2 linked regions of the Halorhodospira halophila SL1 genome follow. Each later gene encodes a partner of the first gene's protein in a complex. Links are inferred from orthologs where the notes say so. Each region holds a gene or a part of one and is shown on either strand. Other genes may lie near its edges.

Region 1 (11,892 bases):
CGGCCGTTGATGCCGAAGGCCTCCATCTCGTCCGGCATGTTCTGCGGCTCCACCGAGCGCTTAAGCTTCTCCAGCGCGGCGATCATCTTGTCGCGCCCGGCCAGCTTGGCGGCACCGCTATCCGCCCGGAACTCGCGCTTGCGCGAGAAGTACATGGTGATCATCGACGCCAGCACGCCGAGGACCATCTGAGCGAAGATCATGGTGATCCAGAAGCCGGGGCCGTGACCGCCCTCATTCTTGAACACCACCCGATCGACGAAGCGCCCGGCAACGTGCGAGAGGAAGATCACGAAGGTGTTCACCACGCCCTGGATCAGGGTCAGAGTGACCATGTCACCGTTGGAGACGTGGGCCACCTCGTGGGCGATGACCGCCTCGGCCTCGTCGCGGGTCATGTTCTGCAGCAGCCCCGAGCTGACCGCCACTAGGGCGCTGTTGCGCCGGGCACCGGTGGCAAAGGCGTTGATCTCCGGGGCGTCGTAGATTGCCACATCGGGCATGCCGATGCCCTCGCGCTGGGCGAAGCGGCGGACGGTCTCCACCAGCCACTGCTCCTGCTCGCCGCGCGGGCTCTCGATGGGCTTGGCACCCATCATCTTCATCGCCATGTACTTGGACATGGCCAGCGAGATGAAGGAGCCGGCAAAGCCGATGCCGGCGGCGAAGATCAGCAGCGTGACCATCTCCGCGTCGATGCCTTGCTCGCGGAGGAACTGCTCAACGCCGAGCAGGTTGAGGATGATCGACAGCACCAACACCACAGCGATGTTGGTCGCCAACAGTAACGCGATCCGGGTCAGCATCGTTAAGAACGCTCCTCTTTCATCAAGCTGCGGAACCTACTCCCTAGCGCTTGGATTGGGTTGGGCGACCAGGGTTTCAAGACCGGGTCGATCCGCTCAATTCTCCACGTGGAGCCCACGGATCTGGCGCAGCCCGCGCGGCAACTGAACACCGCGCCGGCCCCGGGCGGCGCGGAACGCCTCCAGATCGCTGTGGCTCAGCCGCTTGCCGGTCTTGCCGGCCTCCACACGCAGCGCTGCGCCGGCGGGCAGCACGGCCACGGCGACCACCACCTCCTCGCGATCGCGCAGGCGCTGGGCAGGGATGCCAATGAGCTTGTTGCCCTTGCCTCGCGCCATCTCCGGCAGCTCCTCAAGGGGGAAGACCAGCAGTCGGCCATCGGAACTGGCCACCACCACCTCGGCACCATCGGCCTCCGCGGGCACCGTTACGGGCGGGAGCACAGCCGCCCCATCCGGCAGGGTCAGCACCGCCTTCCCGGAGCGATTGCGCGAGAAGAGCTCGCGCAGGGGGACACGGAAGCCGTAGCCGGCATCGGAGGCGAGCAACCAGCGCGACTCCGAATCGCCGGCGAGGACCGACTGGAAGCGGGCCTTCTCCGGGGGCGTGAGCCGCTTGGTCAGCGGCTCCCCCTGGCTGCGCGCCGACGGCAGGGTATGCGCCGGGACCGCGTAGGCCCGACCGGTGGAGTCGAGGAAGATGGCCGGCTGGTTCGACCGGCCCAGGGCGTGATCCAGGTAGCCGTCGCCGGCCTTGTAGGAGAGCCCGGTCGCATCGACCTCGTGGCCCTTGGCGGCGCGGACCCAGCCCTTCTCCGAGAGCACCACGGTGACCGGCTCGCTGGGCATCAGCTCGGTCTCGTCCATGGCCCGCGCCGGACCGCGCTGGACCAGCGGCGAGCGGCGCTCGTCCCCGTGGGCCTCGGCATCACCGAGGAGCTCGCTCTTGACCTGCTCGCGCAGCCGGGCGGCGTCGCCAAGGGTGGCGCGCAGCTCGTCGCGCTCACGCTCCAGATCGCCCTGCTCGCCGCGGATCTTCATCTCCTCCAGACGGGCCAAGTGGCGCAGGCGCAGCTCGAGGATCGCCTCGGCCTGGGCATCACTGAGCCCGAAGCGCTCCATGAGCACCGGCTTGGGCTCGTCCTCCTCGCGGATGATGGCGATGACCTCATCGATGTTCAGATACGCGGTGAGCAGGCCCTCGAGGATATGGAGCCGATCCTCCACCTTCTCCAAGCGCCAAGTCAGGCGACGGCGGACCGTCTCGGTGCGGAAGCTCAGCCACTCGGCCAGAAGGTCGCGCAGGGAGAAGACCCGCGGCCGACCGTCGAGGCCGATGACGTTCAGGTGGACGCGGTAGCCGCGCTCGAGATCCGTGGTGGCGAACAGGTGATCCATGACCCGCTCCGGATCCTGGCGCCGGGAGCGGAGCTGGACGACGATGCGCACCGGCGCGTCGTGGTCCGACTCATCGCGCAGATCCTCGACCATGGGCAGCTTGCGCGACTGGATCTGGGCGGCGATCTGCTCCATGACCTTGGCGCCGGCCACCTGGTAAGGGAGTGCGTGGATGACGATCTGCGCCTGCTCCCGCTCATACTCCCAGCGGGCCCGCGCGCGGACGGTACCGTGGCCCCGCTCGTAGATGGTGCGCAGCTCCTCGCGCGGCGTGATCACGTCCGAGGCGGTGGGGAAGTCCGGCGCCGGCACGTGCTCACAGAGCTCCGCCGTGGTGGCCTCGGGCCGATCGAGGAGGTGGACGCAGGCATCGACCACCTCGCGCAGGTTGTGGGGCGGGATATCCGTGGCCATGCCCACGGCGATCCCCGAACCGCCGTTGAGCAACACGTTCGGCAGCCGCGCCGGCAGGCGTTCCGGCTCCTGCAGGGCGCCGTCGAAGTTGGGAATCCACTCCACTGTCCCCTGCCCCAACTCGTTGAGCAGCACGCGGGCGTAGGGGGTCAGGCGCGCCTCGGTGTAGCGCATGGCGGCGAAGGATTTCGGATCGTCCGGAGAGCCCCAGTTGCCCTGGCCGTCGATCAACGGATAGCGATAGGTGAACGGCTGGGCCATGTGGACCATGGCCTCGTAGCAGGCCGCGTCGCCGTGCGGGTGGTACTTGCCGAGCACGTCGCCGACGGTACGGGCCGATTTCTTGTACTTCGCCGCCGCCGACAACCCGAGTTCGGACATGGCGTAGACGATCCGCCGCTGCACCGGCTTGAGCCCGTCGGAGACGTGGGGCAGCGCACGGTCGAGGATGACGTACATCGAGTAGTCGAGGTAGGCCCGCTCGGTGAACTCGCGGAGCGGTTGCGTCTCGAAGTCGGAGGCAGCGTTTTCGGACATAGTCGTTTGCTGTTCGGCGCTTAGTAGTCAGGGGGTCAAAGGACGATTTCCGCCAGGTTGCCCTTGCTCTCCAGCCACTCGCGGCGCTGGGCTGCGGCGCCACGGCCGAGCAGCATGCCGAGCAGGCGTTCGGTCTCGTCGGGGTCATCGACGGTGAGCTGAACCAGGCGGCGGGTATCCGGGGCCATGGTGGTCTCGCGCAGCTGGACCGGGTTCATCTCACCAAGGCCCTTGAAGCGCGTCTCCTGCACCTTGCCCTTGATGCGCTCGGCCTCGATCCGGTCGAGGATACCCTGGCGCTCGTCGCGGTCGAGGGCGTAGAAGGTCTGCTTGCCAACATCGATGCGATACAGCGGCGGCATCGCCACGTAGACGTGGCCGCCGGCCACCAGGGCCGGGAAGTGGCGCTGGAACAGGGCGCAGAGCAGCGTGGCAATGTGCGCGCCGTCGGGGTCAGCGTCGGCCAGGACGCAGACCTTGTGGTAGCGCAGCCCGGAGAGGTCCTCGCTGCCCGGGTCGACCCCCAGGGCCACGGCGATATCGTGGACCTCCTGGGAGGCCATGACCTCGTCGGGAGCCACCTCCCAGGTATTGAGGATCTTACCGCGCAGCGGCATGACCGCCTGGAATTCCCGTTCGCGGGCCTGCTTGGCCGAGCCGCCGGCGGAATCCCCCTCGACCAGGAAGAGCTCGCTGCGCGCCGGATCCTGCCCGGTGCAGTCGGCCAGCTTGCCGGGCAGCGCCGGCCCACTGCCCACCCGCTTGCGCGTCACCTTCTTGGCGGCCCGCTGGCGGCGCTGAGCGGCGCGCACCACCAGATCGACAATCTGCTCGGCGCTCTGGGTGTGCTCGTTGAGCCACAGGCTGAAGGCGTCCTTCACGGCCCCGGAGACGAAGGCGGCACAGTTGCGCGAGGAGAGCCGCTCCTTGGTCTGCCCGGCGAACTGCGGCTCATGCATCTTCACCGACAGCACGTAGCTGATGTGCTCCCAGACGTCCTCCGGGGCGATGCGCACCCCGCGCGGCAGCAGGTTACGCAGCTCGCAGAACTCGCGCATGGCCTCGGTCAGGCCGGTGCGCAGGCCGTTGACGTGGGTCCCGCCCTGAGGAGTGGGGATGAGGTTGACGTAGCTCTCCGCCGGCCCGCTGCCCTCCGGCAACCACACCAGGGCGCACTCCATCTCCTCGTGCTCGGAGCCGAGCCGGGCAGTGAACGGCGGATCCGGCAGATGCTCGTAGTCGGCCACGGCACCGGCCAGGTAATCGCGCAGCCCATCCTCGTAGTACCAGGTCAGCACCTCGGGCTCCTGCCCCTCGCCCCCGGTGGCGTCGCGCAGGATGACCGTCAGCCCCGGGCAGAGCACCGCTTTGGCGCGCAGCAGGTGCTCGAGCCGGGCGCGAGAGAAGCGCGGGCTGTCGAAGTAGCTGGTATCCGGCCAGAAGCGCAGCGTGGTGCCGGTCTCCCGCGTCTTGCCCACCCGCTCCAGCGGCTCGATCCGCTCCCCCGCCGAGAAGGCGATGGTGTGCTCGGCGCCGTCGCGGCGGATATGCACCTGCAGCCGCGTCGATAGCGCGTTCACCACGGAGACACCGACCCCGTGCAGGCCGCCGGAATAGCGGTAGCTCTTGCTCGAGAACTTGCCGCCGGCGTGGAGCCGGCCGAGGATCACCTCGACCGCGGGCACCCCCTCGGTGGGATGCATATCCACCGGCATGCCGCGGCCGTCGTCGCTGACCTCCAGGGAGCCATCAGCGTGCACGGTCACCTCGATGCGCCGGGCGTGTCCGGCGACCGCCTCGTCGACACTGTTGTCGATCACCTCCTGGGCGAGGTGGTCGGGGCGGTTGGTTTCGGTGTACATACCGGGACGCCGGCGTACCGGCTCCAGTCCGGTCAGGACTTCGATGTCGGAGGCGTCGTAGGTCTGCTGGGTCTTGGTTGTCATCGGATCACGGTGGTCACGGATCGGGCCATTGAGGGTTCGCGCTCGGGGCGAGCAGTTTCCGGCTACCGGAGGCAAGTTACAAGGGAGCCGTTCGCCGGGATTCCCTGCACCGTCGTCGGCGACGGAGGCGTGGCTCGCACCCTGCCGCTTCGCGGCTTATTTGACCACCCCTTGCGGCTCCGTTACTTTTCTCCGTCATGAGCGAGACCGATTCTCAGGAAACCGCCCCCCAGGGCGACCTCCCCGACTTCGAGCGCTCGGTGGCCGAACTTGAGGCCCTGATCGAACGCATGGAGCGTGGCGAACAGACCCTTGAGGAGGCCCTGCGCGACTTTGAACGGGGCATCCACCTGACCCGCCACTGCCAGAAGGCGCTGAGCGCCGCCGAGCAGAAAGTGGCTATCCTACTCGAGAACAGCGAGGACGGTGATGTCGGCCCGTTTCGACCCGACGATTCTTGAGGCCCTGGAGGCGGCCCTGCCGCCGCTGCGCGAACGCGCCGAACGGGCCCTGGAGGCGGCCCTGCCCGCCGCCGATGCCCATCCGACGGGCATCCATGAGGCGATGCGCTACGCGGTGCTCGGCGGCGGCAAGCGCATGCGCCCGATCCTGGTGTACGCCACCGGGCAGGCCCTCGATCACACCGGCAGAGCGCTGGACGCCCCGGCCTGCGCCGTGGAGATGATCCACGCCTACTCGCTCGTCCACGACGATCTACCCGCCATGGACGACGACGATCTGCGGCGCGGGCAACCGACCTGCCACCGCGCCTACGATGAGCCGACGGCCATCCTGGTCGGCGATGCCCTGCAGGCCCGGGCCTTCGAACTCCTGGCCGACGGCGAGCGGGAGGGCGCTCCGGCTCCCGCCGCCCGGGCCGGCATGGTCCACGCCCTGGCGCGGGCGGCGGGCTCGGGCGGCATGGTCGGTGGCCAGGCCATCGACCTCGCCGCGGTGGGGCGTCAGCTCGACGCCGCCGAGCTCGAGGACATGCACATCCACAAGACCGGGGCCCTGATCCGGGCCAGCGTCCAGCTCGGCGCCCTGGCCAGCGGTCCGACCTGCGCCGCCACCCTCAACGCCCTCGATCGCTACGCCAAGTGCGTCGGGCTCGCCTTCCAGATCCACGACGACGTACTCGACGTGGAGGGCGATGCCGACGCCCTGGGCAAGGAGCAGGGCGCTGACGCGGCCCGGGACAAACCCACCTATCCGTCGATCCTCGGTCTGCGCCAGTCCCGCGAGCTGGCCGAGCGGCTGGCCGGCGACGCCATTGATGCCCTGGCCGACCTGGGTCCCGGCGCGGATGTGCTGCGCGGACTGGCCGCCTACTGCATCCAGCGCCAGGCCTGACCGCCCGCCCTTCCGGTTAAAACCCCACCGAGGCCGTCGGGATTACCCCTTTACAAAAACTTAAACTCGTTCCAAATTCAAACCTATCGCTGGAAGCCCAGATCGAGGCCGCAGAATCATGCTCAACCCCACTTGTCACCCGCCCCATACGACGGGGTCAGACACCAGGAACAAGACCATGGAAGACGTCCAGGGACGGGCCGACACCCGGCAGATCGAGATCAATAAGGTCGGCATCAAGGATATCCGCCACCCGGTGCGGGTACGCGACCGCACCGGGCGCGACCAGCACACCGTGGCCACCTTCAGCATGTATGTGAACCTGCCGCAGCACTTCAAGGGCACGCACATGTCGCGGTTCGTCTCGATCCTCGAGGGCCACGACCGCGAGGTCACCGTGGAGTCCTTCCACGAGATGCTCGCCGAGATGACCGACCGCCTCGAGGCCCACTCCGGGCATATCGAGATGGCGTTCCCTTACTTCGTCAACAAGCAGGCGCCGGTCACCGGGGTCGAGAGCCTGATGGACTACGAGGTGACGTTCATCGGCGAGATCCACGGCGGTCGCCACGAGACCTGGGTGCGCGTCGCCGTGCCGATCACCACCCTGTGCCCCTGCTCCAAGGAGATCGCTGAGCGCGGCGCCCACAACCAACGCTCCCTGGTCGTGGTGACGGCGCTGATGGACGGCTTCGTCTGGCTGGAAGAACTCATCGACCTGGTCGAGCGGGAAGGCTCCTGCGAGCTCTACGGGTTGCTCAAACGCCCGGACGAGAAGCACGTGACCGAACGCGCCTACGACAACCCCAAGTTCGTCGAGGATGTGGTACGGGACATCGCCGGCCGGCTCAACGATGATGGGCGCATCGCCGCCTACTCGGTGACCTCCGAGAACTACGAGTCCATCCACAACCACTCCGCATTCGCGCTGATCGAGCAGGACAAGCGGGGGCGCTGACCCCCGCGACGCCTCGGCACTTGGCGGCCCCGGTTGACCCTGCCGCAGGGGCAGGATTAGAGACTCTTACCCCGCTCGACCAACTGATCAGAATCAATCACAACCCGTGCAACGTGCTCCTTGCGCCGGTAGGATGGCCTTTGTAGGATCACTGACCGTTCGGTCGGTTGGCCAAGCGACCGCACCCCTGGAGCCTGAGCAGGATGGCCGCGCCCATGCCCGAGAACACCGGACGCACCGAAGCCGCCGAGCGGATCCTTGCCGCCGCCAAGCACCTGTTCGCCCGCGACGGCTACAGCTCCGTCTCGATCCGCGACATCGCCGAGGCCGCCGGCGTCAGCAAGGCCAACGTCTTCCACCACTTCGCCTCCAAGGAGGAACTCTACGTGGAGACGCTGCGCCGCTGCTGCGAAGCGGCGCGGGCGTTGATCCAGGCCTTCGCCGAAGATCAGGCGCGGGAACCGGCCGAACAGCTGCGCGCCTTCGTCCGCGCCGACCTCCGGCGCGCCCTGGACGACCCCGACGCCACCCGCTTGGTGTTGGCCGAGGCCTTCGACGCCTCGCCGAGCCAGGCCCGGACCCTGGTCAACCAGGTCTTCGGCGCCGATTTCCGGCGTATGACGGAGATCTTCTCGCGGGGCCAGGAAGACGGCTCGTGGCGGCAGGACACCAGCCCCGCGCTGATGGCCTCACTGATGCTGGCCGCCAACACCTTCTACACCGCTCACCGAGAGGTCCTGCGCCAGCTCCCCGGCGTGGACTTCGCCGACGACCCTGATCAGTACGCGGATCACGTCGTCGACATCCTGCTCGACGGGATCCAAAAGGAGGCGTAAGTGACTCACTGGCACAAGCTCGATTCGTCCCCCGTGTCGCCGGCCCGGCCCCGCCGGGTCGGTGTGATGGTCTCCGTAGCAGCCCTCGCCCTGCTCGCCGCTGCCTGCGGCGAAGACGCCGACAACGGCGAGGCCACCGCCGAGGAGGACGCCATCCCCGTCACCTGGATCGAGGCCGCCGAGGAAGAGGTCCGCGAGGTCCGCAACACCGTCGGCAGCATCGAAGCCAAGTCGCGGCCGCTACTCGCCGCCGAGGTGGGCGGCGTCATCGACACCATCCACGTCGACGAGGGGGCGCAGGTCGACCGCGGCGAACTCCTCGCCGAGATCGACCGCGAGGATTACATCGATGACCGCGACGCGGCCGCCGGCGACGTGGCCCGCCTGACCGCCATGGTCGGCGTGCAGGAGCGCAACGTGGCCCGCAACCGGGAGCTCTACGAGGACGACCACATCTCCGAGGACGAGCTCGACAACGCCGAGGCCGAGCTTGAAGCCCGCGAGGAAGAGCTCGCCTCCGCCCTCGCCCAGCTGCGGCGGGCCGAGCGGGATCTGGAACGCACCCGGATCCGCGCCGTGGTCAGCGGCGCCGTGGACGAGCGCCACATCAGCGCGGGCGACTACGTCAACGCCGGCGACGCCGTCTTCCAACTGATCAACCTGGACCGGCTCAAGGTCCGCCTGCCGGTCTCCGAAAGCCTGGCCCCCCGGGTCGACAGCGGCACGGAGCTGATCCTCAGCAGCCGCTCTGGCCTCCGCCCGGACCTGAAGACCACGGTCTCGGACCTGCGCCCCGGTATCCGTGATGCCACCCGCTCGCTGCAGCTTATCGCCGAGGTCGACAACCCCGGGGGGTGGCGCCCCGGCGCCAGCGCCGAGGCGGAGGTGGTGCTCGATGTCCGCGACGGCATCGTCGTACCCAACCAGAGCGTCGTGCGCCGCCCCGCCGGCGAGGTGGCCTACGTACTGAGCGAAGACGAGGGCCGGGTCGAGGAGCGCACCGTTGAGGTGGGGACCCGCTTTGGGGACCGCGCCGAGATCCGCGACGGCCTGGAACCCGGTGAGCGGCTCGTCCTCGACGGTGCGGGCTTCCTCACCGACGGCGCCGCCGTGGACGCCGCTCCCCACGAAGGCGACGACACGGATACGGAGTAAGGCACCATGACGCTCTCCGAGCTCTCCATACGCCGCCACGTCCTGGCGGTGATGATCAGCGCGCTGATCGTGCTCGTCGGCGCGATCGCCTATCAGGATATCGGCACCGACCGGATCCCCAACATCGACTTCCCCATGGTCAGCGTCACCGTTCATCAGGACGGCGCCGACCCGGAGCTGATGGACTCGGCGGTGACCGACGAGGTCGAGCGAGCAGTGAACACGGTCCCCGGGATCGACGACATCCAGTCGGTCTCCCTGCCCGGGACCTCGGTGGTTACCGTGCAGTTCGACCTGGACGTCGACGTCGATGTGGCCTTCAACGAGGTCAACGCCAAGGTCTCCGAGATCGTCCAGGACCTGCCGGAGGACGCCGAGGCGCCGGTGGTCGATAAGGTGGAGATGGACGCCCAGCCGATCATGTGGCTATCGCTCCAGGGCGACCGCACGGCGCAGGATCTCGACCGCTACGCCCGCAACGAGGTGCGCCCGCAGATTGAGGGGATCACCGGCGTCGGCGAAGTGCGGATCGGCGGCTCCCGGGAGCGGACCATGCGCCTGGAGGTCGACCCCGACCGCATGGCCGCCCACAACGTCGACGCCCAATCGATCATGCAGGCCCTCGAAGAGGAGCACGCCCAGATGCCGGGCGGCTTCCTGGTCGGCGGTGACACCGAGGAGATGCTCAAGCTCGACGTGGAGTACCACGACGCCGATGGCCTCGAAGCGATGATCATCGCCGAGGACGGCGACGATCGGGTCCGTTTCCGCGATATCGGCACCGTCGAGGACGGCCTGGCCGATATGCGCCAGCTCGCCCGCTTCAATGGCGAGCCGACTATCGGCCTCGGCGTGGTGAAGGTCTCCGGGGCGAATACCGTCGCCATCATCGACGAGGTCAAGGAACGCCTGGACGACCAGATCCGGCCGCAGTTGCCGCCGGGGCTCGACTTGCACATCTCCACCGACGAGTCGCAGTTCATCCTCGAGCAGATCGACTCGCTCTATCTGACCATCGCCCTGGGCATCCTTTTCGCCGCCCTGGTGATGTGGCTGTTCCTGCGCAACCTGCGCTCGACGGCCATCGTCTCGCTGGCCATCCCCATCTCGCTGATGGCCGCGATTGCGGTGATCTACTTCTTCGGCTACACGCTGAACTCGATCACCATGCTGGCCATGCTCCTGCTCATCGGCGTGGTGGTCGACGACGCCATCGTCGTGCTGGAGAACATCTACCGACACCGCCAGCAGTACCGACAAGGGCCCATGGCGTCGGCGATCTCCGGCTCCAACGAGGTCTTCTTCGCGGTCATCGCCTCCACCCTCACCCTGGTCTCGATCTTCGGTTCGGTGATCTTCATGGAGGCGATCATCGGCCGGTTCTTCGAGTCGTTCGCGGTGGTGGTCGCCTTCGGCGTGCTGGCCTCGAGCATCGTCGCCCTGACCCTGATCCCGATGCTCGCCTCGCGCTTCCTCCACGTCCCGGAGCAGGAGGGGGCCTTCTACCGGGCTCTCGAGCAAGGCTTCCAGGCCATCGAGCGGACCTACCGCTGGTCCCTGGGCTACGTCCTGCGCTTCCGCTGGACCACCCTGGGCCTGGCCCTGCTCTTTGCCGTGGCGGTGGCCGTGCTCATCGCACCGCGTCTCGGCGGCGAGTTCGCCCCGGACGAGGACACCGGCGAGTTCATGGTCAACTTCCAGACCCCGCTGGGCTCCGGGATCGAGTACACCGATCGGCAGATGCGCGAGATCGAGGCCATCCTCGAGGAACAGCCCGAGGTGGACCGCTACTTCTCGGCCATCGGCATCGGTGACCGCGGCCAGGTCAACCGCGGCATCGCCTTCGTCCGGATGGTCGAGCGCGATGAGCGGGACGCCTCGCAGCAGGAGGTGGTGCAGCGGATCCGGCCCGAACTGGCCGAACTGCCCGGGGTGCGCGCCTTCGCCTCGGACGTGCCCTTCGTCCCCGGCCAGCGCGGCGAACCCCTGCAGTTCGTGGTCACCGGCCCCAACGTCGAGGAACTGGGCGACCACGCCCGGGAGATCCAGGAGCGCCTGGAGGCCGTCGACGGCATGGGCAGCATCGACTTGGAGCTCGACCTGGAGCTGCCCCAGGTCGAGGTCGAGGTGGACCGGGAACAGGCCCGGAGCCTCGGCCTCAACGCCCGGGACATCGCCCAGACCATCAACGTCCTCGCCGGTGGCTTCAACGTCGCCCGCTTCGACGACGGCCCCGGCGGTCAGGACGGGCGGCGCTACGACATCCGCCTCAAGGCCCAGGAGGACATGATCGGCGATATCGATGACCTACAGCGGATCCAGCTCCTCTCCGAGCACGGCGAGATGGTCCCGCTAGAGGCGGTGACCACCATGGAGGAGACCCTAGGACCGGCGGCGATCACCCGCCACAACCTCTCCTACTCGGCGGAGTTCTACGCCGACCCGGATCTGCCCCTGGCCGAGGCCGTCGACGAGCTCAATGCGGTGGC
Region 2 (12,080 bases), 350 kb from region 1 along the record:
CGTTGGGGAAGTCCTGGCTCTTCTGGATGTCTTTGACGGTGATCATGCCGCGCAGATGGAAGGCGTCATCAACCACCAGGATCTTCTCGATCCGGTGCTGATGGAGCTTGCTCAGCACCTCATCGCGCTCGGCCCCCTCACGCACCGTGACCAGCCGCTCCTTGGGCGTCATGGCCACGGAGACCGGCTCGCTGACCCGATTCTCGAAGCGCAGGTCGCGGCCGGTGACGATGCCGACCAGTTCCTGGCCGTCCACCACCGGGACACCAGAGATACCGTGCTGGCGCGTGAGCTTGAGCACCTCGCCGATGGTCATGAAGGGCGAGACGGTGATCGGCTCCTTGATGATCCCGCTCTCGAACTTCTTGACCCGACGCACCTCGGCAGCCTGTTGCTCGACGGTCATGTTCTTGTGGATGATCCCCATCCCGCCCTGCTCGGCCAGGGCGATGGCCAACCGCGCCTCCGTCACGGTATCCATGGCCGCCGACACCAGCGGGACGTTAACCTGGATCCGCCGCGTCAGGGGCGTGGACAGATCCACATCCCGAGGGAGCACGTGCGATTCAGCGGGAAGGAGGAGAACATCATCGAAGGTCAGGGCTTCCTGGGCGATTCGCATGGTATCGGGACCTCGGGCGGAGACGCTGTCTGAATATGGAAAAGAGCACGGTATTTTACGGTGCAGGGCGCCCCCCACTCAACAAACTTCCCATGGGCGATGGCGGCGTGTAGCTTGTAATCAGCCAACCGGAGCGAGCCGCCGCCGAGTATGGAGCGCAGTAGAGACGATACCGCCGTCTACACCCCCTCGCAGCTCAATCAGGAGGTGCGGGGCATGCTCGAGACGGTGCTCCCGTCCGTCTGGGTTGAGGGCGAGATCTCGAACCTCGCCCGCCCCTCGTCAGGGCACATGTATTTCACCCTCAAGGACCCCGGCGCCCAGGTCCGCTGCGCCCTGTTCCGCGGCCGGGCCTCGGCCCTGCGCCACCGCCCCGCCGACGGCGATCAGGTCCGCATCCGCGCCAAGGCCAGCCTCTACCCGGCCCGCGGCGAGTTTCAGCTCATCGTCGAACACCTGGAACCCTCCGGAGAAGGTGCCCTGCAGCGCGCCTTCGAGGCGCTCAAGCAGCGCCTGCAGGCCGAGGGCCTGTTCGATGCTGCGAGCAAGCGCCCGGTGCCGAAGATGCCCCGCCGGCTCGGGGTGATCACCTCGCCGACGGGGGCCGCTATCCGCGATGTCCTGCAGGTCTTGGAGCGGCGCTTCGCGGCGCTGCCGGTGCTGATCTACCCGGTACCGGTCCAGGGCGAAGCCGCCGCCCCGGCGATCGTCCGAGCCCTGGAACTCGCCGGGCATCGGGCCGAGGTCGACGCCTTGCTGCTCACCCGCGGTGGCGGTTCGCTGGAGGACCTCTGGCCCTTCAATGAGGAAGCGGTCGCGCGGGCCATCCGCGCCTGCCCGATCCCGGTCGTCAGCGCCGTCGGCCATGAGGTGGACCTCACCATCGCCGATCTGGCTGCGGATCTGCGGGCGCCCACGCCCTCTGCGGCGGCCGAGACCCTGTCGCCCGACGGCCAGGCCTGGCAGGAGCAGCTCGAGCGCCTCGGCCACCGCCTGGAGGTGGCCGCCGGCAGGCGCCTGGGCCGGGCGGGTGACCAGCTATCCGGCCTGCAGCGCCGGCTGGCCGCCCAGCATCCCGGGCGGCGCCTGCGTGATCGCGCACAGCGACTTGACGAGCTCGAGGGGCGCTTGCACCGGCTCGGCCACCAGGCCGTCGAATCCCGCCGTAGACGCCTTCACACGGCCGAACAGCGCCTGCAGGTCCAAGACCCTCGCCGACGCACGACCAACGAGCGGCAGCGTGTGGCGGAGCTGGCGCAGCGCCTGCACCACACCGTCCGCGGCCGGCTGGAGACATCGCAACAACGACTGGGCAATGCCTCGCGTGCCCTGCACGCCGTGAGCCCGCTGGCCACACTGGAACGCGGCTACGCCGTGGTACAGCGGGAGGAGGACAGCGCGATCCTGCGCCGGGCCGACGCCGTCCGGGTGGGGGAGCGCATCCGTGCCCGCCTGGCCCACGGCGCGCTAGACTGTCGGGTTGAGGCACTGCGTAACGCGGAGGAATCGCTGCCCGATGCCGACTGAACCACCGTGCTGCGCCCCCCGGAAAGCGCTCATCGCCTTGGCCACGGCAGCCGGGCTGCTTCTCACCGATCCGCTCGACGCCGCGCCCCTGCCCGACTGGCCCGTCCCCGGCGGCGTGGCCCGGGTCGCCCTGGATACCGACAGCCGTCCGGACGAAGTGCGCTACGACGACGAACCGGTCATGGTGCGATCGACCCCGGAAGGCTGGCAGGCCCTGGTGGGGATCGACCTGGACGCCGAGCCGGGCACCCACACCCTGAAGGTCGACGGCGAGCCCCTCGCCTTTGAGGTCCAGCCCATCGACTACGAAGAACAGCACCTGACCATCGACGACGAAGACATGGTCTCACCGCCGGAGGAGACCCTCGAGCGGATCTGGGCGGAACAGCGCGAGATCCGCGCCGCCTTCCGCAGCCGAGAGGTCGACGCGCAGCCACACCTGCGCCTGCACACCCCCGTGGCCGAGCACCGGATCTCGGCCACCTTCGGCTTGCAGCGCTTTCTCAACGGCGAACCCCGCAATCCGCACAACGGGCTCGATATGGCCGCCCCCACCGGCACCCCCATCGAGGCGGCCGAGGCCGGCCGGGTGGTCGAGACCGGGGATTACTACTTCAACGGCAAGACTGTGTTCATCGATCACGGCGCCGGACTGGTCACCATGTACTGCCATCTGGACGAGATCGACGTCGACACCGGGCAGTGGGTGGAACGCGGAGAACCGATCGGCACCGTCGGCGAGACCGGACGGGTCACCGGGCCTCATCTGCACCTGAGCGTTATCCTCAACGGCAACACCGTAGACCCCAACCTATTCCTCTAGGACAAGACACGACCCAGAAAGGAGGCATCATGTCCCAGCGCCGAGTCGTCATCTGCTCACCCACACGCACGCCCATCGGGACGTTTGGCGGGTCCCTCAAGACCGTACCGGCCCCCGACCTCGGTGCCACCGCCATCCGCGGCACCCTGGAGCGCTCCGGCCTCGATCCGGCAGCCGTGGATACCGTGGTCATGGGCAACGTGATCCAGGCCGGCTGCAAGATGAACCCGGCCCGCCAGGCCTCGATCAACGGCGGCGTCCCCGCGGAAACGCCGGCACTGACCGTCAACCGGGTCTGCGGCTCTGGCGCCCAGGCCATCGCCAACGCCTTCCAGGAGGTGGCCCTCGGCTTTGCCGACACCGCTGTTGCCGGCGGCATGGAGAACATGGACCGGGCGCCGTACTTGCTCATGCAGGGGCGCTACGGGTACCGCCTCGGCCACCAGCAGATCCTCGACGCCGTACTCAGCGACGGCCTCAATGACGCCTTCTCCGACCAGCACTCCGGCTGGCATACCGAGGATCTGGCCGAGCAGTATCAGATCAGCCGCCAGGAACAGGACGAGTGGGCACTCCGTTCCCAGCAACGGTTCAGCGCCGCCCAGTCCACCGGCCACTTCGAGGCGGAGATCACTCCGGTGGACGTGCCCGGCCGCAAGGGGCCCACGCGCTTCGAGGCCGATGAGCATAACCGCGGCGACACCACGCTGGAGGGGCTGCAGAAGCTGCGCCCGGCATTCCGCAAGGAGGGCACCATCACCGCCGGCAACGCCCCCGGGGTCAACACGGGTGCAGCCGCCATGGTGGTCGCCGAGGAAGAGGCCGCCCGCAAGCACGGGCTCACGCCGGCAGCGCGCCTGGTCGCCTACGGCGTCGGCGGTGTCGAGCCGGGGATGTTCGGGATCGGCCCCGTGCCCGCGGTCAGGCAGTGCCTCCAGCGCGCCGGCTGGTCCGCCGACGAGGTGGGGCGCTGGGAGATCAACGAGGCGTTTGCAGCGATCGCCATCGCCGTCACCCGCGACTTGGGCCTGGACCCGGAGCGGGTCAACGTCGAGGGGGGCGCTGTCGCCCACGGCCACCCGATCGGCGCAACCGGCGCAGTGCTCACCACCCGGCTAATCCACGCCATGCAGCGAGACGGCGTGGACAAGGGCGTGGTCACCATGTGCATCGGCGGCGGCCAGGGCGTGGCCCTGGCGATCGAACGGGTCTAAGCGCTGCCCCTCATCGCGTAGGCAGCATGGGAGGCCCTGCCTACCCGAGCCACGGCCGCCCCCGACGCGACCGCGCCGGGGGCCCTCTCCAGACTCCCCCTGCCCGATCACAGGGCGTCCCGACCGTGGGGTGCATCGAGATCCAACTGCGGCATCCGAGCGACCAGCCCCGCAGGGTTCAGGAAGGCGTGACTGCGGAAATAGTGGTGGCGGATATGCACGAAGTCGGTGGTCTCCCGGAAAGCCGGCATCTGGTAGAGCTCGCGCAGATACCCCATCAGGTTCGGATACTCGCGGATCTGGCGTTGCGAGCACTTGAAGTGCACGGCGTAGACGGCATCGAAGCGGATCAGCGTGGTATAGAGGCAGATATCCGCCTCGGTGAGACGATCGCCGCATAGATAGCGCTGCCCGCCCAACACCGCCTCCCAGTGATCCAGGGCGGCGTAGAGGGTATCGGCGGCCTCTTCGTACGCCTGCTGACTGCCGGCAAAACCGCAGCGGTAGACGCCGTTGTTGATCGGCTCGTAGATCGCGTCGATGGTCGCATCCACCGCCTCGATATCATCTGCCGGGGCCAGGTCCAGGTCCGTGCCTGCCAGCGGGCTGAAATGGTGATTGAACATCCGCAGGAGGTCGCGGGACTCGTTGTTGACCAGCGTGCCCTCCCGACAGTCCCACAGGGCCGGCACGGTGACTCGACCATTGGCTCGGGGCTCGGCAGCGGTATAGATCTGGTGGAGGTAACGGGCCCCGTGGATTGGGTCACCGGTGGCACCGGGGAAGTCGTCGCTCAGTTCCCAACCGTTGTCCAGCATCAGCGGATGGACCACCGACACCGAGATCACCGGCTCCAGGCCCTTCAGCCGGCGGGCGATCAGCACCCGATGAGCCCAGGGACACGCCAGTGAGACGTAGACGTGGTAACGCCCCGCCTCAGGCGCGAAGCGCCCGCCCGGCTCGATCCAGTCCCGGAAACGACTCGTGTCACGCTGAAAGCGCCCGGCCTCATCGCGCTTGTACGACTCTTGCGTCCATTGCCCATCGACCAGCAAGCCCATTGCCCTCTCCCGGGCGGCCATCGCGCCGCCATGGCCCAAACAAAAAAGGCGGAGTGACCGCACCCGGTCACCCCGCCCGCTCCGTCCGGGGACTGAACCCCCCGGCTACTCCAGGCCCTCAGGGACCTGTTGCTGCATACCTTCCTGCACCCGCTGCTGGAGCGCCTCCAGTTCGGACATGAGCTCGGCCGTCTCCGGATAGTCTTCCTCCATTGCGGCCAGCAGGTCCTCTTGGAACTCGCGCATGTCGCGCTCCATGCTCTCGCGGAAGTCGTCATCGCGCATGGCTTCCTGCTGCTCCTGCTGGAGCTGCATCTGCGCCTCGTGGAACTCCTCGGCCAGCTCCTGCTGTTCCTCTTCAGAGACATCCCCGGCGTCGAAGCGCTCGTAGATCTCCTGCATGCGCGCATAGTGGCGCTCAGGGTCGTAGCCAAGATCTTCCATCTTGGCGGTAGCGCGCTCCTCCAGCCGACGCTGCTTCTCCTGCAGTTCGTCACTGGCCTCGAAGGTTTCCTGCTGGATCTGCCCCAGCTGCCTTTGCAGCTCCTGGAGCCGCTGCTGCGCCTCCATCAACTCCGCGTCCTGGGCCCCGGGGGCCTGCTGCTCGCCATCCTGAGCCAGCGAGACCTGCAGCGGGGCTGCGGCAATGAGCAGCGCGAGGAGCGCCGCCGTCGTCGTGCGAATCATTGGTGAACTCCCTTAGCTATTCCCACCACGGAAGCGGCCAGGTCGCTACCGCGCCGGCCTATGTTAGCACCCGACGCCGACGGCGCACCTCTATCCCAGGTTTTGGGGTTTACTGGGGCATCTCCCCCTCGGGCATCTGCTGCTGACCGCCCATGCCCTGCTGCATCTCAGCCTGCAGTTCCTCCATCTCCTGCATCAGGTCCTCGGCCTGAGGATTCTCGTCGTACATGGTGTCGATTAGGTCCTGCTCCAGCTGCTGGCGGTCCTCCTGCCACGGCTGGACAAAGTCCTCATCCTGCATGGCCTCCTGCTGGGCCTGCTGCAGCTCCATGTGGATCTGCTGATCCTCCTGCATGCGCTGCTGGACCTCCTCCTGGGACATCTCGCCGGAGTGCATCGCCTCCATGGTCTCTTCCAGGCGCTCGATGTCCTGGCGGACATTGTCGTAGCCCATGTCTTCCATCTGGTCCAGCAGCCGGTCATCCAGCTCCTCGGCGCGCTCTTCCAGCTCCGGGTTGGACTCGAGGGTGTCCTGCTGCATCTGGCCCAGCTGCTGCTGGATCTCCTGCATGCGCTGCTGGCCCTCGGACATCTGCGGCTGCATGCCCTGTCCCTCATCGGGGGCCATCTGAGCGTAGGCACCTGAGGTGGCGAGCATCAGGACAATCGCGGAAGCGGCAGTCTTGCGGTACATAAACGACTCCTCGTCAAACCAGTTCGGTGCGTTCAAACCGTCGCAACGGCCTTACCCCGGAAGACAGCGCCCAGGGGCAAATGGTTCCGGACCCCCGCGGAGCCGACCCGCCCGGATCCGCGACGAATGTGCGCAGACGTCCACCACCCGGGCATTTATCAGGAACCCTGCTTTAGCTGATCAGTTTTTCTTATTGCACCCCCCGGAAGCACACCGACAAAATGTGGATATCTTTGACTTCTTCTTATTCCAACCCAACGGAGATAAACCATGTCGCACCCGAAGGAAGGCCAACCCGTCCCACGCGTCACTTTCCGGACCCGCGTCAACGGGCAGTGGCAGGACGTCACCACCGACGAGCTCTTCAAGGGCAAAACGGTGGTCGTGTTCGCCCTGCCGGGGGCCTTCACCCCGACCTGCTCCTCGACCCACCTGCCCCGCTACAATGAGCTGGCGCCGGTGTTCTGGGATAACGGTGTAGACGACATCGTCTGCCTGTCGGTCAACGACGCCTTCGTCATGGAGGAGTGGCGACGGGATCAGCACGCCGAGAACGTCACCTTCATCCCCGACGGCAACGGCGAGTTCACCGAGGGCATGGGCATGCTGGTGGACAAGAACGACCTGGGCTTCGGCAAGCGCTCCTGGCGCTACGCCATGGTGGTCCGGGACGGCGTTATCGAGCAGATGTTCGTCGAGCCCGAGAAGCCCGGCGACCCCTTCGAGGTCTCCGACGCCGACACCATGCTGCGTCACATCAACCCGGAGGCCCCGCACCCGTCCTTCGTGACCCTGTTCAGCAAGCCTGGCTGCCCGCATTGCGCCCGGGCCAAGGCCCTGCTCGAGGAGCACGGCTACGATTACGAAGAGATCTGCCTGGGCGAGGGGATCACCACCCGCTCGGTCCGGGCGGCCACCGGCTCGGGCATGGTCCCGCAGGTGCTCATCGACGGGCGCCTGGTCGGCGGTGCCGACGACCTGGAGGCGCGGCTCGGGCGCACCCGCTCGGCCGCCTGACATCGACCGTTGCAGGAAAAAGCCCCCGGGGCGGCCAGCGCCCCGGGGGCTTTTCTATGCCGGCCTACGGCGACCGCGCCTAGAAGCGCAGGAAGGCCCCGGCGTACGGACCGCTGAAGTCCACATCCAGGGTCACATCACTGAAGTCGTCCAGGTCCACCGAGAACTCCCGATAACCGATCATGGCCCCCGTGTACCAGCGCCGGTAGACCATGTGGGCGCGGAAGTCCGTGACCGAGTGGTCACCCACCGGCAGGGTCTGCAGGGTGCCCTCGAAGCCGATCCGCGACCCCGGGATGTTGACCCCCACCCGGCCGAAGAACATCGGCCGGGTGCCGGAGAGTGAGGTGTCCGGGTCGTCAGCCGCAAGCCCCGGTGTCCGCACCTCGCCGTCGAAGTTCCGCGCAGTAAAGCCCACGTCGATCCCCACCATGGGCAGCGGGATCGGCGACCAGAAGAGCGTCAGGTCGGTGTGATCCAGGTTGACGACGGTGCTCCCGGTCCCCTCCTGCTCGAGGTTGGTCCGCTCAAGGCGGACGCTCGGGATGCCCGGCAGGATGTGATCCCACTCGAACCACAGGTTCCAGTCCCGGTCGCCGTCGAGATCAATGTCACCCCCTTCGACGTCTCTCCCGAGGATCTCACCATCCGGATCGTGGAACCAGAGGTTCGCGCCGCCGGAGATACCCAGGATCCCGCCAGTAGCCTGGGCGGTGCCGGCGCAACCCAGGGCCAGGGCTGCCACGGTCACGCCCCTCAGTACGGTTCGCCGCATGAGTCACTCCTAAACAGTCGATAGCGTCGCTCTGAGCATACCACCCTGCAAGGGCCGCCCCAATTGCCTGCGCCGCTGACCTCAGGCGACCGGGTCCGCCGGTGACACCTGGGGGAACTCGTTGATCACCCGCTCGGTCTCCGGATCGACCTCGTAAAGCTTGACATCGTATCCCCAGAGGTTGGCTAGATGGCGCAACACCGCCGTCGCCTGGCCCTTGTCCAGCGTGACCCCGTCCGTAACCCGGTGTTCGAGCACCAGGGTGCGATCACCGGCCAGATCCACGTCCACCACCTGGATATCCGGTTCCAGCCGGGCCACATCGTGTCGCTGCGCCAAGGAGCGCCGCACCGCCCGATACCCGGCGTCGTCGTGGATGGCATCCACCAACAGCTCCGGGTCGTCGGCGTCGTCGTGGACCCGGAAAAGGCGGAAGTCTCGGATCACCTTGGGGCTGAGGAACTGCAGGATGAAGCTCTCGTCCCGGTACTCCTGCCACGCGTGGTGCCACACGCTCAGCCAGTCCCCGCTGCCAGCCACCTCGGGGAACCAGCGCCGATCCTCCGCGGTCGGGTCGGTGGCCATGCGGCGTAGATCCTCGAGGATGGCGAACCCGAGGGCGTAGGGGTTGATGCCGGAGTAACGCGGATCATCGAACTCCGGCTGGAATACGACGCTGGTGTGGCTGTGCAGGAACTCCAGGAAAGCCCCGTCGGTCAGCTGCCCGTTTTCGTGCAGCCGGTTCATGATGTAGTAGTGCACCGCCGTCGCGCAGCCTTCGTTCATCACCTTGGTCTGTTTCTGCGGATAGAAGTACTGCGCCACATTACGCACGATGCGCAGCACCTCCCGCTGCCAGTGCTCTAGGCGCGGGGCCCGCTTCTCCAAGAAGTACAGGAGGTTCTCTTCCGGCAATCCGAGCCGCTGCATCCGCATTTCCACCGGATCAGCCCCACCGGGCCTTTCTCCGTCCGGATCCGTGGGCACCGTGCGCCAGAGATCGTTGTAGGTCTGCTCTTCGTAGCGAATCCGCTCGATCTCGCGGTCGCGCTCCTCCCGCAGGCTACGCGTCTGCGGCTTGGGGTAGCGGTGCACCCCCTGGCTCATCAAAGCGTGGGCGGCGTCGAGTACCCGCTCGACCGCCTCCACCCCGTAGCGCTCTTCACACTCTGCGATGTACCCCTTGGCGAAATCCAGGTAGTCGAGGATGCCCTCAGCATCGGTCCACTCCCGGAAGAGCCGGTTGTTCTTGAAGAAGTGGTTGTGGCCGAAGGCAGCGTGGGCCACCACCAGCGTCTGCATGGTGAGCGTGTTCTCCTCCATGATGTAGGAGATACACGGCTTGGAGTTGATGACGATCTCGTAGGCGAGGCCGGTGTACCCCTTGCGGTAGAGCATCTCGTCCCGGGCGAAGTGCTTGCCGAACGACCAGTGCCGATAGAACAGCGGCATGCCCATCGAGGCGTAGGCATCGAGCATCTGCTCGGAGCTAATGACCTCGATCTGATTGGGGTAGATATCGAGTTTCAGCTCGTCCTGTGCGATCTGCTCGACGGCATCGTAGACGCGCATCACATCGCGATAGTCCCAGTCCAGACCGGTGAACAGGGGTTGCTGCTGAACCGCCGCGTTCGGTGCCATCGGGGTCCCCTCCGTCGCTCGAGGATTCAGGGCTCAGCGCTCAGGCCTTCAGCTCAGCCGGCGTAAAGAGATCCCGGAAGACCGGGAAGATGTCGCCACGGGTCTGTACCCGCCGCATGGCCAGGGGCGACTCCCCCCGAGCCAAGCGATCGTAGGCTCGCCACAAATCGGACGGCACGTGGAAGGCTTGCCCACCCCCCACCTCGATGTAGGCAAAGTACTGGCACAGCGGGAGGATGCCGTCGGCCATCAACCGCGTGGTGGCCGGATTGTCCGCCGGGGTGTTGTCGCCGTCCGAGGCCTGCGCTCCGTAGATATTCCAGTCCTGGACCGGATAACGATCGTCAACGATGTCGCGCATCATCGCCAGCGCCGGGGAGACCAGCGTCCCACCGGTCTCGCGGGAGTAGAAGAAGGTGTCCTCGTCAACCTCCTGGGCGATATGGGTGTGGCGGATAAAGACGATATCCACATGCCGATAGCGGCGTTCGAGGAAGAGGTAGAGGAGCATGAAGAACCGTTTGGCCAGATCCTTCATCTCTTCAGTCATGGAGCCCGAGACGTCCATCAGGCAGAACATGACCGCCTGGGAGATCGGCTGCGGGACGTGGTCGAAGCGGTTGTAACGGATATCCACCGGATCGATGTACGGGATGGCCCGGGACCGCTCCTGCTTGTTCCGGCGTAGCTCGATGAGCTCACGCAGCCGCTCGGGCTCAGCTCCGGAACGCTCCAGGCGGTCGATCTCCTCATCCAGTGCCTGCAGGTCCTCCCCCTTCGGCCGACGCAGGGCGATGCGCCGCGACAGGGAATTGCGCATGGTCCGCTCGACGTTGAGGTTCGAAGGGGAGCCGCTGACCGAGTACCCTGCCCGCTGCTGGGTGTACTGCTCGGTCTTCTTCACCTGGCGCTTGACCAGATCCGGCAACTCCAGCCCCTCGAAGAAGAGATCGAGGAACTCGTCGCGACTGACGGCGAAGGTGAACTCGTCCTCCCCCTCGCCATCGGGGCTACCCTCGCGCCCCCCGCTACCCCCCTGCCCCTCGGGGCGCGAGATGGTATCGCCGACCACGTACTCCTTGTTACCAGGGACCACGTGCTCACGCACCCCGCGATCGGGCGCCTTGCGAAAGCTCGGCTCGTGGAGCCCGTCGGCGGGGATCGTGATCTGCTCCCCGCCGGCCACGTCGGTCACCTTGCGCCGGCCGGAGGCCTCGTTGACTGCATCGAGAACCTGGCGCTTGGCACGCCGGAGAAAACGCTGGCGGTTGGCCAGGCTCTTGCCCTTCGGATTGCGGCGCCGGTCGATGATATTGACCAAGGACGCACCCCCCCTATTACCGGATCAGCCGGCCTGCTTGACGCGCATGTACCACTCCACCAGACGTCGCACCTGGCGCTCGGTATACCCCCGCTCGACCATGCGGCGGACAAACTCACTGTGCTTGCGCTCGGTCTCGGAGTCGCCCTTCGTGGTAAAGCTGATCACCGGGAGCAGATCCTCCACCTGGCTGAACATCCGCTTCTCGATGACTTCGCGGATCTTCTCGTAGGAGGTCCAGCTGGGCATGTGACCACCCTGCTGGGCCTTAGCGCGCAGGGCGAACTTGACCACCTCGTTGCGGAAGTCCTTGGGGTTGGCGATACCCGCCGGCTTTTCGATCTTCGTCAGCTCCTGGTTCAGCGCCTGCCGGTCCATCAGCTGCCCGGTGTCGGGATCCTTGAAGTCCTGGTCCTCGATCCACGCGTCGGCGTAGCCCACGTAGCGCTCGAAGAGGTTCTGACCGAAGTCGTCGTAGGACTCCAGGTACGCCTTCTGGATCTCGTTGCCGATGAACTCGGCGTAGCGCGGTGCCAGCTCCGCCTTGATGATCTCCAGATACTTGCGTTCGGTCTCCTCGGGAAACTGCTCGCGCTTGATGTTCTGCTCGAGCAGATAGAGCAGGTGGACCGGATCGGCCGCCACCTCCGCGGTCTCGTAGTTGAAAGTCTGCGACAGAACCTTGAAGGCGAAGCGCG

The links.
Region 2: the proteins of HHAL_RS10025 (region 1) and xseA are in contact, whole or in part, in a cryo-EM structure (PDB 8TXR), measured with the Escherichia coli proteins. The link is inferred for Halorhodospira halophila SL1 from one-to-one orthologs.

The regions. Positions count from the first base shown.
Region 1 is NC_008789.1:2,182,737-2,194,628, forward strand. The notes cover bases 4,159-6,930. They hold HHAL_RS10025 (exodeoxyribonuclease VII small subunit), read left to right. Parts: upstream 4,159-5,298; coding sequence 5,299-5,562; downstream 5,563-6,930. Other genes in these bases: parE (DNA topoisomerase IV subunit B), read right to left, coding at 4,159-5,101; HHAL_RS10030 (polyprenyl synthetase family protein), read left to right, coding at 5,531-6,454; folE2 (GTP cyclohydrolase FolE2), read left to right, coding at 6,633-6,930. In the rest of the region: protease HtpX, read right to left, coding at 1-803; parC (DNA topoisomerase IV subunit A), read right to left, coding at 903-3,155; more of parE, read right to left, coding at 3,191-4,158; more of folE2, read left to right, coding at 6,931-7,412; HHAL_RS10040 (TetR/AcrR family transcriptional regulator), read left to right, coding at 7,628-8,248; HHAL_RS10045 (efflux RND transporter periplasmic adaptor subunit), read left to right, coding at 8,249-9,403; HHAL_RS10050 (efflux RND transporter permease subunit), read left to right, coding at 9,410-11,892. UniProt on the Escherichia coli protein: Bidirectionally degrades single-stranded DNA into large acid-insoluble oligonucleotides, which are then degraded further into small acid-soluble oligonucleotides.
Region 2 is NC_008789.1:1,836,721-1,848,800, forward strand. Bases 1-2,960 are described here. They hold xseA (exodeoxyribonuclease VII large subunit), read left to right. Parts: upstream 1-772; coding sequence 773-2,149; downstream 2,150-2,960. Other genes in these bases: guaB (IMP dehydrogenase), read right to left, coding at 1-622; HHAL_RS08480 (peptidoglycan DD-metalloendopeptidase family protein), read left to right, coding at 2,139-2,960. Outside these bases: more of HHAL_RS08480, read left to right, coding at 2,961-2,972; HHAL_RS08485 (thiolase family protein), read left to right, coding at 3,002-4,186; HHAL_RS08490 (glutathione S-transferase family protein), read right to left, coding at 4,294-5,247; HHAL_RS08495 (hypothetical protein), read right to left, coding at 5,353-5,934; HHAL_RS08500 (hypothetical protein), read right to left, coding at 6,044-6,628; HHAL_RS08505 (glutathione peroxidase), read left to right, coding at 6,899-7,645; HHAL_RS08510 (TIGR04219 family outer membrane beta-barrel protein), read right to left, coding at 7,725-8,420; HHAL_RS08515 (SpoVR family protein), read right to left, coding at 8,502-10,061; HHAL_RS08520 (YeaH/YhbH family protein), read right to left, coding at 10,102-11,382; HHAL_RS08525 (PrkA family serine protein kinase), read right to left, coding at 11,407-12,080. UniProt on the Escherichia coli protein: Bidirectionally degrades single-stranded DNA into large acid-insoluble oligonucleotides, which are then degraded further into small acid-soluble oligonucleotides.